DNA from 2 places in the Pseudomonas sp. Z2-11 genome. Region 2 is predicted to be linked to the other one. Evidence: predicted binding sites of a transcription regulator. Region 2 holds the regulator's gene; the other holds the start of a gene.
What was found. The regulator FliA, encoded in region 2, starts transcription of late flagellar genes. The targets are predictions, from matches to a motif close to CTAAAGTTTNNNNNNNNNNNGCCGNTAA.

Region 1: a site for FliA is predicted at 2,068-2,095, ahead of M1E16_RS15855 (methyl-accepting chemotaxis protein). Genes of this name have one in related genera too.

The regions. Positions count from the first base shown of each region.
Region 1 is NZ_CP096395.1:3,590,673-3,594,754, reverse strand. Features, by position in the region: gene pnuC (nicotinamide riboside transporter PnuC) at 1-2, opposite strand, end outside; gene M1E16_RS15855 (methyl-accepting chemotaxis protein) at 314-1,948, opposite strand; gene M1E16_RS15850 (undecaprenyl-diphosphate phosphatase) at 2,218-3,048, shown strand; gene M1E16_RS15845 (DUF1294 domain-containing protein) at 3,045-3,467, shown strand; gene M1E16_RS15840 (MmcQ/YjbR family DNA-binding protein) at 3,606-3,956, opposite strand; gene M1E16_RS15835 (LysR substrate-binding domain-containing protein) at 3,953-4,082, opposite strand, start outside.
Region 2 is NZ_CP096395.1:4,433,694-4,437,775, reverse strand. Features, by position in the region: gene flhF (flagellar biosynthesis protein FlhF) at 1-1,104, shown strand, start outside; gene fleN (flagellar synthesis regulator FleN) at 1,221-2,051, shown strand; gene fliA (RNA polymerase sigma factor FliA) at 2,048-2,791, shown strand; gene M1E16_RS19605 (chemotaxis response regulator CheY) at 2,959-3,330, shown strand; gene M1E16_RS19600 (protein phosphatase CheZ) at 3,349-4,082, shown strand, end outside.

The DNA.
Region 1 (4,082 bases), 840 kb from region 2:
ATGGCGGTTCCTTGGGGAAGACGAAGAGGGCGGGGATTGTAAACGTTATGGCGGGCGGAGCTCCAATCCTGGTGCTGGCTGTGCTACCGCATTCGCGAGCAGGCTCGCTCCCACAGGGGATTTGCGGTGGGCACTAAATCCAGGGCCAACACAAAAACCAATGTGGGAGCGAGCCTGCTCGCGAAGGCGGCGGGTCAGCTTGCATCAGTGCTGAATGTGCTATTGCATTCGCGAGCAGGCTCGCTCCCACAGGGAGTTTTGTGGTGGGCACCAAATCTGGGGCCAACACAAAACCACTGTGGGACCACCAGCCTCAGACTCGAAACTGCTTGAGCAGGCCGTTCAGTTGTTCGCTCAGGCCTTTGAGGCGGGCGCTTGCCACGCTGGACTGTTCCGCGGCCATGGCGGTGCTGTGGGACAGGCCGGCGGCCTGGGTGACGTTCTGGTTGATGTCTTCCACCACATGCGCCTGTTGCAGGGTGGCGCTGGCGATGGAGGCGTTCAGGCTGTTGAGATTGCGCAGGGCCTGGCCGATGGCATTGAGGCTGGCGCCGGCCAGTCCGGCCTGCTCGATGGTCAGCTGCGAGGCACGGCTGCTGTCGCTGATGACTTTCACCGCGGCTTCGGAATGATTTTGCAGGCGTTCGATCATCGCCTGGATTTCAGCGGTGGACTTCTGGGTGCGCTGGGCCAGCAAGCGCACTTCATCAGCCACAACGGCAAAACCGCGACCTTGCTCGCCGGCGCGGGCGGCTTCAATGGCGGCGTTGAGCGCCAGCAGGTTGGTCTGCTCGGCAATCGAGCGGATCACTTCCAGCACGCTGCCGATCTGGGTGCTTTCGCTGGCCAGGGTGCGGATCACTTCCACGGCCTGGTCGATGGTCTGGGAGAGCCGGTCGATCTGCTGCAGGCTGCCGTCGATGTTCACCTGGCCCTGCTGGGCCTGGGATTCGGCGTCGCGCATTTCGCTGGCGGCGTGTTCGGCATTCTTCGCCACATCCTGCACGCCATAAGTCACTTCGTTGATGGCGGTCGCCACCAGCTCCATCTGTTGCGATTGCTGCTGGCTGCGCTGCTGGGCCTGGGCGGCGTCGTTGCCCAGGTCGCTGGACGATTGCCCCAACTCGCTGGCTGAGACCTGCAACTGACCCACCACCTGGCGCAGCTTGGCGGTGAAGGCATTGAAGTGCCTGGCCAATTGCGTGACTTCGTCCTGGCCATGGGTATCGAGGGTGCGAGTCAGGTCGCTCTCGCCGCTGGCGATGTTGGCCATGGCATTGACTGTCTCCTGCAAGGGCCGGACGATGCTGCGTACGATCAGGGTCAACAGCAGGCCCATGAACAAGGTGATCGCCAAGCCGATCAAGGAAGCCTTGATCAACTGGGACTGGAATTCCGCCTGTACATCATCCACGTACACGCCCGAACCGATGATCCAACCCCAAGGCTCGAACAGCTTCACATAGGACGTTTTCCCCACCGGTGCCTCGGCGCCCGGCTTGGGCCAAAGGTAATCGACCATGCCGGCGCCCTTGGCCTTGGCGATGGCGACCATTTCGTTGAACAGGGCAAAACCGTTCGGATCGCGGATGGCCGAAAGATTCTGCCCTTCAAGTTTCGGGTTGGTCGGGTGCATGACCATGACCGGCGCCAGGTCATTGATCCAGAAGTAGTCATTGTGGTCATAACGCAGGCCGCGCACCGCGCTGAGCGCCTGCTTCTGCGCCGCCTCGCGCGTCAGGGTGCCGGCGGTCTCCAGGCCATGGTAATAGCTCAGTACGCCGCTGGCGGTCTGCACTACATGTTGGGTTTTCTGCACCTTGGCCTGATACAGGTCGATGTGGATCTGCTTTAGCATGAACGCGCCCAGCGTGAACAACATCACGATGGCCACGACCAGGATGAGCCACAGGCGTCGGCTGATCGATACACTGCGCAAGCTATTCATACGCTGTCACTCCGGTTTTTATTCTTGTCATTAACGACGGCGGCACTTTAACGCTCGACGTCTACGCGCGATTGACCTGGGTCATAACGCGGCAGCGTTATCAGGGCTTGTCTGATAGGATTTCGGCCCCGCAGCGCAAAACCTGAGTCGCTTCTGATTTTTCATTGGTTTTTTTTGCAAGGTCGCGGTTATCGTGCAGCCGCTGCGTGCACCTGCGTAACATTTGAATAGCGACAAGGCCTGAAACGACAGGCTTTTTTGGGGGATGAATGGATTTGTGGACGGCCTTTTCGGCATTGATTCTTGGCGTGGTAGAAGGGCTGACGGAGTTCCTGCCGATTTCCAGTACGGGGCACCAGATCGTCGTCGCCGACTTGCTCGAATTCGGTGGGGAACGCTCGATGGCGTTCAACATCATCATCCAGCTCGGTGCGATCCTGGCGGTGGTCTGGGAGTTTCGGCGCAAGATCTTCGACGTGGTGCTGGGCCTGCCGACCCAGCCCGGCGCTCGCCACTTCACCGCCAATCTGCTGATCGCGTTTTTTCCTGCGGTGATACTGGGCGTACTGCTGGCCGACTGGATCCACCATTACCTGTTCAACCCGATCACGGTCGCCACGGCACTGGTATTGGGTGGTCTGGTGATGCTCTGGGCCGAGAGGCGCCAGCACACGGTGCACGCCGAAACCGTGGATGACATGACCTGGAAGGATGCGCTGAAAGTCGGCCTGGCCCAGTGCATCGCGATGATTCCCGGCACCTCTCGCTCCGGCGCAACCATCATTGGCGGCCTGCTGTTCGGCCTGTCGCGCAAGACCGCCACCGAATTCTCGTTCTTCCTGGCCATGCCAACCATGGTCGGCGCGGCGGTCTACTCGGGTTATAAATACCGCGAGCTGTTTGTCCCGGCGGATTTCCCGGTGTTTGCCATCGGTTTCATCACCGCGTTCATCTTCGCCATGATCGCGGTCAAGGGCCTGCTGCGCTTCATCGCCAGCCACAGTTATGCGGTGTTCGCCTGGTACCGGATTGCGTTCGGCCTGTTGATCCTGGCGACCTGGCAATTCGGCTGGGTCGACTGGACGGCTGCCCAGCCTTGAACGAATCGGCCAGGCGAGTCGCACGTAACACCGGCGGGGCGGTGCAGAACCTGCGCCTCAAGTTGACGGTATTTGCGATTCTTTGCGCGTTGCCGCTTTTTGGCTCGCTGCTGCTCGGATTGCGGGGCGAGTCGTGGGTGCCCATAACGGCTTACGGAGTCGTCAGTGCCGTGGCGTTCCTGCTTTACTGGAGCGACAAGCGCAAGGCACGCGCCGATGCCTGGCGCACGCCGGAGAACGTTCTGCACGCGGTCGAACTCGCCGGTGGCTGGCCGGGCGCATTGCTGGCCCAGCAGGTGTTTCGCCACAAGACCCGCAAAGTGTCGTTTCAAGTGGTGTTCTGGTTCATCGTGGTGTTGCACCAGGGATTCTGGGTCGACCAGTTGTTCCTGGGCGGCCATCTGTTGGCGTTGTTCTGATCGGTATGCGTTCCCTGTGGGAGCGAGCTTGCTCGCGATGACGCCGGTACATCCAACATCTTCACTGGCTGTGGCACCGCTATCGCGAGCAAGCTCGCTCCCACATTGGTATGCAGCGGCTGCAACCCGGCTGAGCCGCTACAGCAACAACCCAACCTGCGTGCGCTTGGGCAACTTGCTGACCACCAACTGATGGGAACGTCGCAACAAACTGCGCAGCTCCTCATCGCCCAGCGGGTAGGGCACTTGCATGATGACCCATTGGGCCCTGGCCAGGTACGGCGCCGGATGAATGCCGGGGCGGTCGCAATGGCCGAGAAACAGGTCCTTGTCGACCTTGAACGCCAACGAATTCCCCCGCAGGTTCTGCAAGGCGAACATCTTGTTGCCGGCGATCGAGAATACCCGCACGCCGCCCCATTTATAGTCTTCCCGGGCGCCCGGCAAGCCCAGGCAGAATTGCGCGACGTCCTCTTCGCTCAAGCTCATATCGTCCTGTCTCCACATTGTGCAAAAGCTTCCACCAGATGATCGATCCACGCGCGCACCGCCGGCAGCATGCCGCGCCGGTGAGGATAGACCGCCTGGAGCCAGCCATCCGGTGATGACCATCCA
Region 2 (4,082 bases):
AGCGAAGGCGAAGGCAGCGCGGGGACCAATCGTCAATTGTTCGCCGGCCAGCCACTGACGGCCGGCCTGCCGCTGACCGCTGCCGAACCGCTGATCGAGCCAGCCCAGGCCGAGCCGCGTCGTCCGGCACCGGCGCCAGCCGCGCCAGCCGCGGGTGTCGACCCACGTGCCCTGGACTCGATGCGCTTTGAACTCAACAGCCTGCGTGAGCTGATGGAAGTCCAGCTTGGCTCGTTGGCCTGGAACCAGCTGCAAGGCAGCCGTCCGGCCCAGGCCAACCTGTGGCGTCGCCTGCAACGCATCGGCTTGTCCGGCCCGTTGTCCCGCGACCTGCTGGCACTGGTCAACGATATCGAAGAACCTCGCCAGGCTTGGCGCATGCTGTTGGCGCACCTGGCGCGGATGATCGCCACGCCGGAAGTCGAGCCGCTGGAAGAGGGCGGGGTGATTGCCATGGTCGGCCCGGCCGGCATGGGCAAGACCACCACCCTGGCCAAGCTCGCCGCCCGTTATGTACTCAAATACGGCGCCCAGAGTATCGCCCTGGTGAGCATGGACAGTTTCCGCATCGGCGCCCAGGAGCAACTCAAGACCCTGGGCCGGATCCTCAACGTGTCGGTGACCCATGTTGATCCGGGCCAATCGCTGGCCCAGGCGCTGGAACCACTGCTGCGCAAGCGCGTCGTGCTGATCGACACCGCCGGCCTGCAAGCCAGCGATCCGGCCCTGCGCATGCAGCTGGAAAGCCTGGCCGGGCGTGGCATCAAGTCAAAAAATTATCTCGTGTTGGCAACCACCAGCCAGAAACAGGTTCTAACCGCCGCATACCACAGCTACAAACGCTGCGGGCTGGCCGGTTGCATCCTGACCAAGCTGGACGAAACGGCAAGCCTGGGCGAGGTGTTGAGCCTGGCGATCGGTCATGAACTACCGGTGGCCTACCTGACCGACGGGCCGCGGATCCCGGATGATTTGCATCTGCCGCGCCGTCATCAACTGGTCAGTCGTGCCGTGAGTGTGCAAATGCAGGAAGAACCCAGCGACGAAGCCATGGCTGACATGTTCGCTGACATCTACCACAGCCCGACCAAGCAGGTCGGCTGAGGTAATCATGAATATTTTTTGTACCTACATCGATGGTCTGCCATGCATTGTTCCGTATGCGAACGCGCAGCCAGTAATGTGGCCTCCGTCTAAGTAAGACAAGGTAAAGAACGAACATGGGCAGCATGCATCCCGTACAGGTGATCGCGGTGACCGGCGGCAAAGGTGGCGTCGGGAAGACTAACGTGTCAGTGAACTTGTCCCTGGCTCTGGCAGAGCTTGGCCGACGGGTCATGCTGCTGGACGCCGACCTGGGCCTGGCGAACGTCGACGTGCTGCTGGGGCTCACCCCCAAGCGCACGCTGGCGGACGTGATCGAGGGCCGCTGCGAACTGCGCGACGTGCTCCTGCAGGGACCTGGCGGGATTCGCATCGTGCCGGCCGCCTCCGGTACCCAGAGCATGGTTCACCTGACCCCGGCGCAGCACGCCGGCCTGATCCAGGCTTTCAGCGACATCGGCGACAACCTCGATGTGCTGGTGATCGACACGGCCGCCGGTATCGGTGACTCGGTGGTCAGTTTTGTCCGCGCCGCCCAGGAGGTCCTGCTGGTGGTCTGCGACGAACCGACCTCCATCACCGATGCCTACGCCCTGATCAAACTGCTCAACCGCGACTATGGCATGAACCGCTTCCGCGTCCTGGCCAACATGGCCCAGAGTCCGCAGGAAGGACGCAACCTGTTCGCCAAGTTGACGAAGGTCACGGATCGCTTCCTGGACGTCGCCCTACAATATGTCGGCGCAGTGCCTTACGACGAAAGCGTACGCAAGGCTGTCCAGAAGCAACGTGCCGTCTATGAAGCTTTTCCACGTTCCAAATGCGCGCTGGCGTTCAAGGCTATCGCCCAGAAGGTCGATACCTGGCCGCTGCCGGCCAACCCTCGCGGGCATCTGGAATTTTTCGTCGAGCGTCTCGTGCAACAAACGGCAGGGCCCGTGTTATGACAGCCAGCGGTTACAACCATCTCTACAAAAAATCGGCACGGGACGCCCAGTACGAACTGATCGAGCGTTATGCGCCGTTGGTCAAGCGCATCGCCTATCACTTGCTGGCACGCTTGCCGGCCAGTGTTCAGGTCGAAGACTTGATCCAGGCGGGTATGATCGGCCTGCTCGAAGTGTCGAACAAATACGACGCGAGCAAGGGCGCCAGTTTCGAGACGTATGCCGGTATCCGGATTCGCGGAGCGATGCTCGATGAAGTCCGCAAGGGCGACTGGGCGCCGCGTTCGGTGCACCGCAATACCCGTATGGTCAGTGACGCGATCCGTGCGATTGAAGCTAAAACCGGGCGTGACGCTAAAGATCACGAAGTTGCGGCCGAACTCCAGTTGAGTCTCGATGATTATTACGGGATTTTGAACGATACCTTGGGCAGCCGCCTGTTCAGTTTCGACGACCTTTTGCAGGACGGCGAGCACGAAGGGCTGCACGAGGACAATGCGAGTGCTCACATGGAGCCGTCGCGTGACCTGGAAGACGAACGTTTCCAGAGCGCGCTGGCGGATGCGATTGCCAATTTGCCGGAGCGTGAGCGACTGGTCTTGGCGCTGTACTACGACGAAGAGCTGAACCTCAAGGAAATCGGTGAGGTCCTGGGGGTCAGCGAATCGCGGGTCAGCCAGTTACACAGCCAGTGCGCGGCCCGCTTGCGGGGGCGTTTGGGGGAGTGGCGAGCGCGCTGACAGGCAGTGTGGGGACGCTGCGAGCGGGGCTGGCATGGCATGTGCCGGGCCAGTCTCCATCCGTGGGACTCCATACAGTTGTCGAGTGTTGTGCCGGATTGATTGAAATGGCGCGTCCAGGTGCTGGGCGCGTTTAAGACTGCTTGGAGGTCGAATTGGACAAGAACATGAAAATCCTCATCGTTGATGACTTCTCAACGATGCGGCGGATCATAAAAAACCTGTTGCGTGACCTCGGGTTCACCAACACGGTCGAGGCTGACGATGGCACCACTGCCATTCCAGTCCTCAACAGCGGGAGCATCGACTTTCTGGTGACTGACTGGAACATGCCCGGCATGACCGGTATCGACTTGCTGCGCCACGTGCGCGCCGATGAAAAACTCAAGCACCTGCCGGTGCTGATGGTCACCGCCGAAGCCAAGCGCGAGCAGATCATCGAAGCGGCCCAGGCCGGTGTAAACGGCTATGTGGTCAAACCCTTCACGGCCCAGGCGTTGAAAGAGAAGATCGAAAAAATCTTCGAACGCATCGGTTAACGGCGCCACGGGGGAGCTATGGACAACGAATCTTCAATGGGCGATTTCGAATCGACCCTGAAAAAACATGCCCGCGAACTGGTCGACAGCCTTGAAAAGGGCCGCTTCGGTGACGCGGTTCAAATGATTCATGAGCTCAACCAGACCCGTGACCGCGGTCTGTACCAGGAAGTCGGCAAGCTCACCCGTGAACTGCACAGCGCGATTGTCAATTTCCAGATCGATCCGAACATGCCACAGGCCGAGGAAGTCTCGCAGATCACCGACGCCACCGAGCGCCTGGGGTATGTGGTCAAGCTGACCGAAGCCGCGGCCAACCGCACCATGGACCTGGTGGAAAGCGCTACTCCGCTGGTCAACGGCCTGAGCGAGGAAGCCCAGGCGTTGAGTACCGATTGGGGGCGCTTCATGCGTCGCGAAGTCGGTGCCGAGGAGTTTCGCGAGCTGGCCCGTCGGGTCGACGGTTTCCTGACGCGCAGCAGCAGCGAAAACCGCGCCGTGGCGAGCAATCTCAATGACATCCTGCTGGCCCAGGACTACCAGGACCTGACTGGCCAGGTGATCAAGCGCGTGACCCAGTTGGTCACCGAAGTGGAAAGCAATTTGCTCAAACTGGTGCTCATGGCTAGCCAGGTCGATCGCTTTGCCGGCATCGAACACGACCGTGAGGCGATGCTTGCTGAAAAAGATCCACAAAAACATCTCTCTCAGGGTGAAGGTCCGCAGATTCATGCCGATAAAAGAGAAGACGT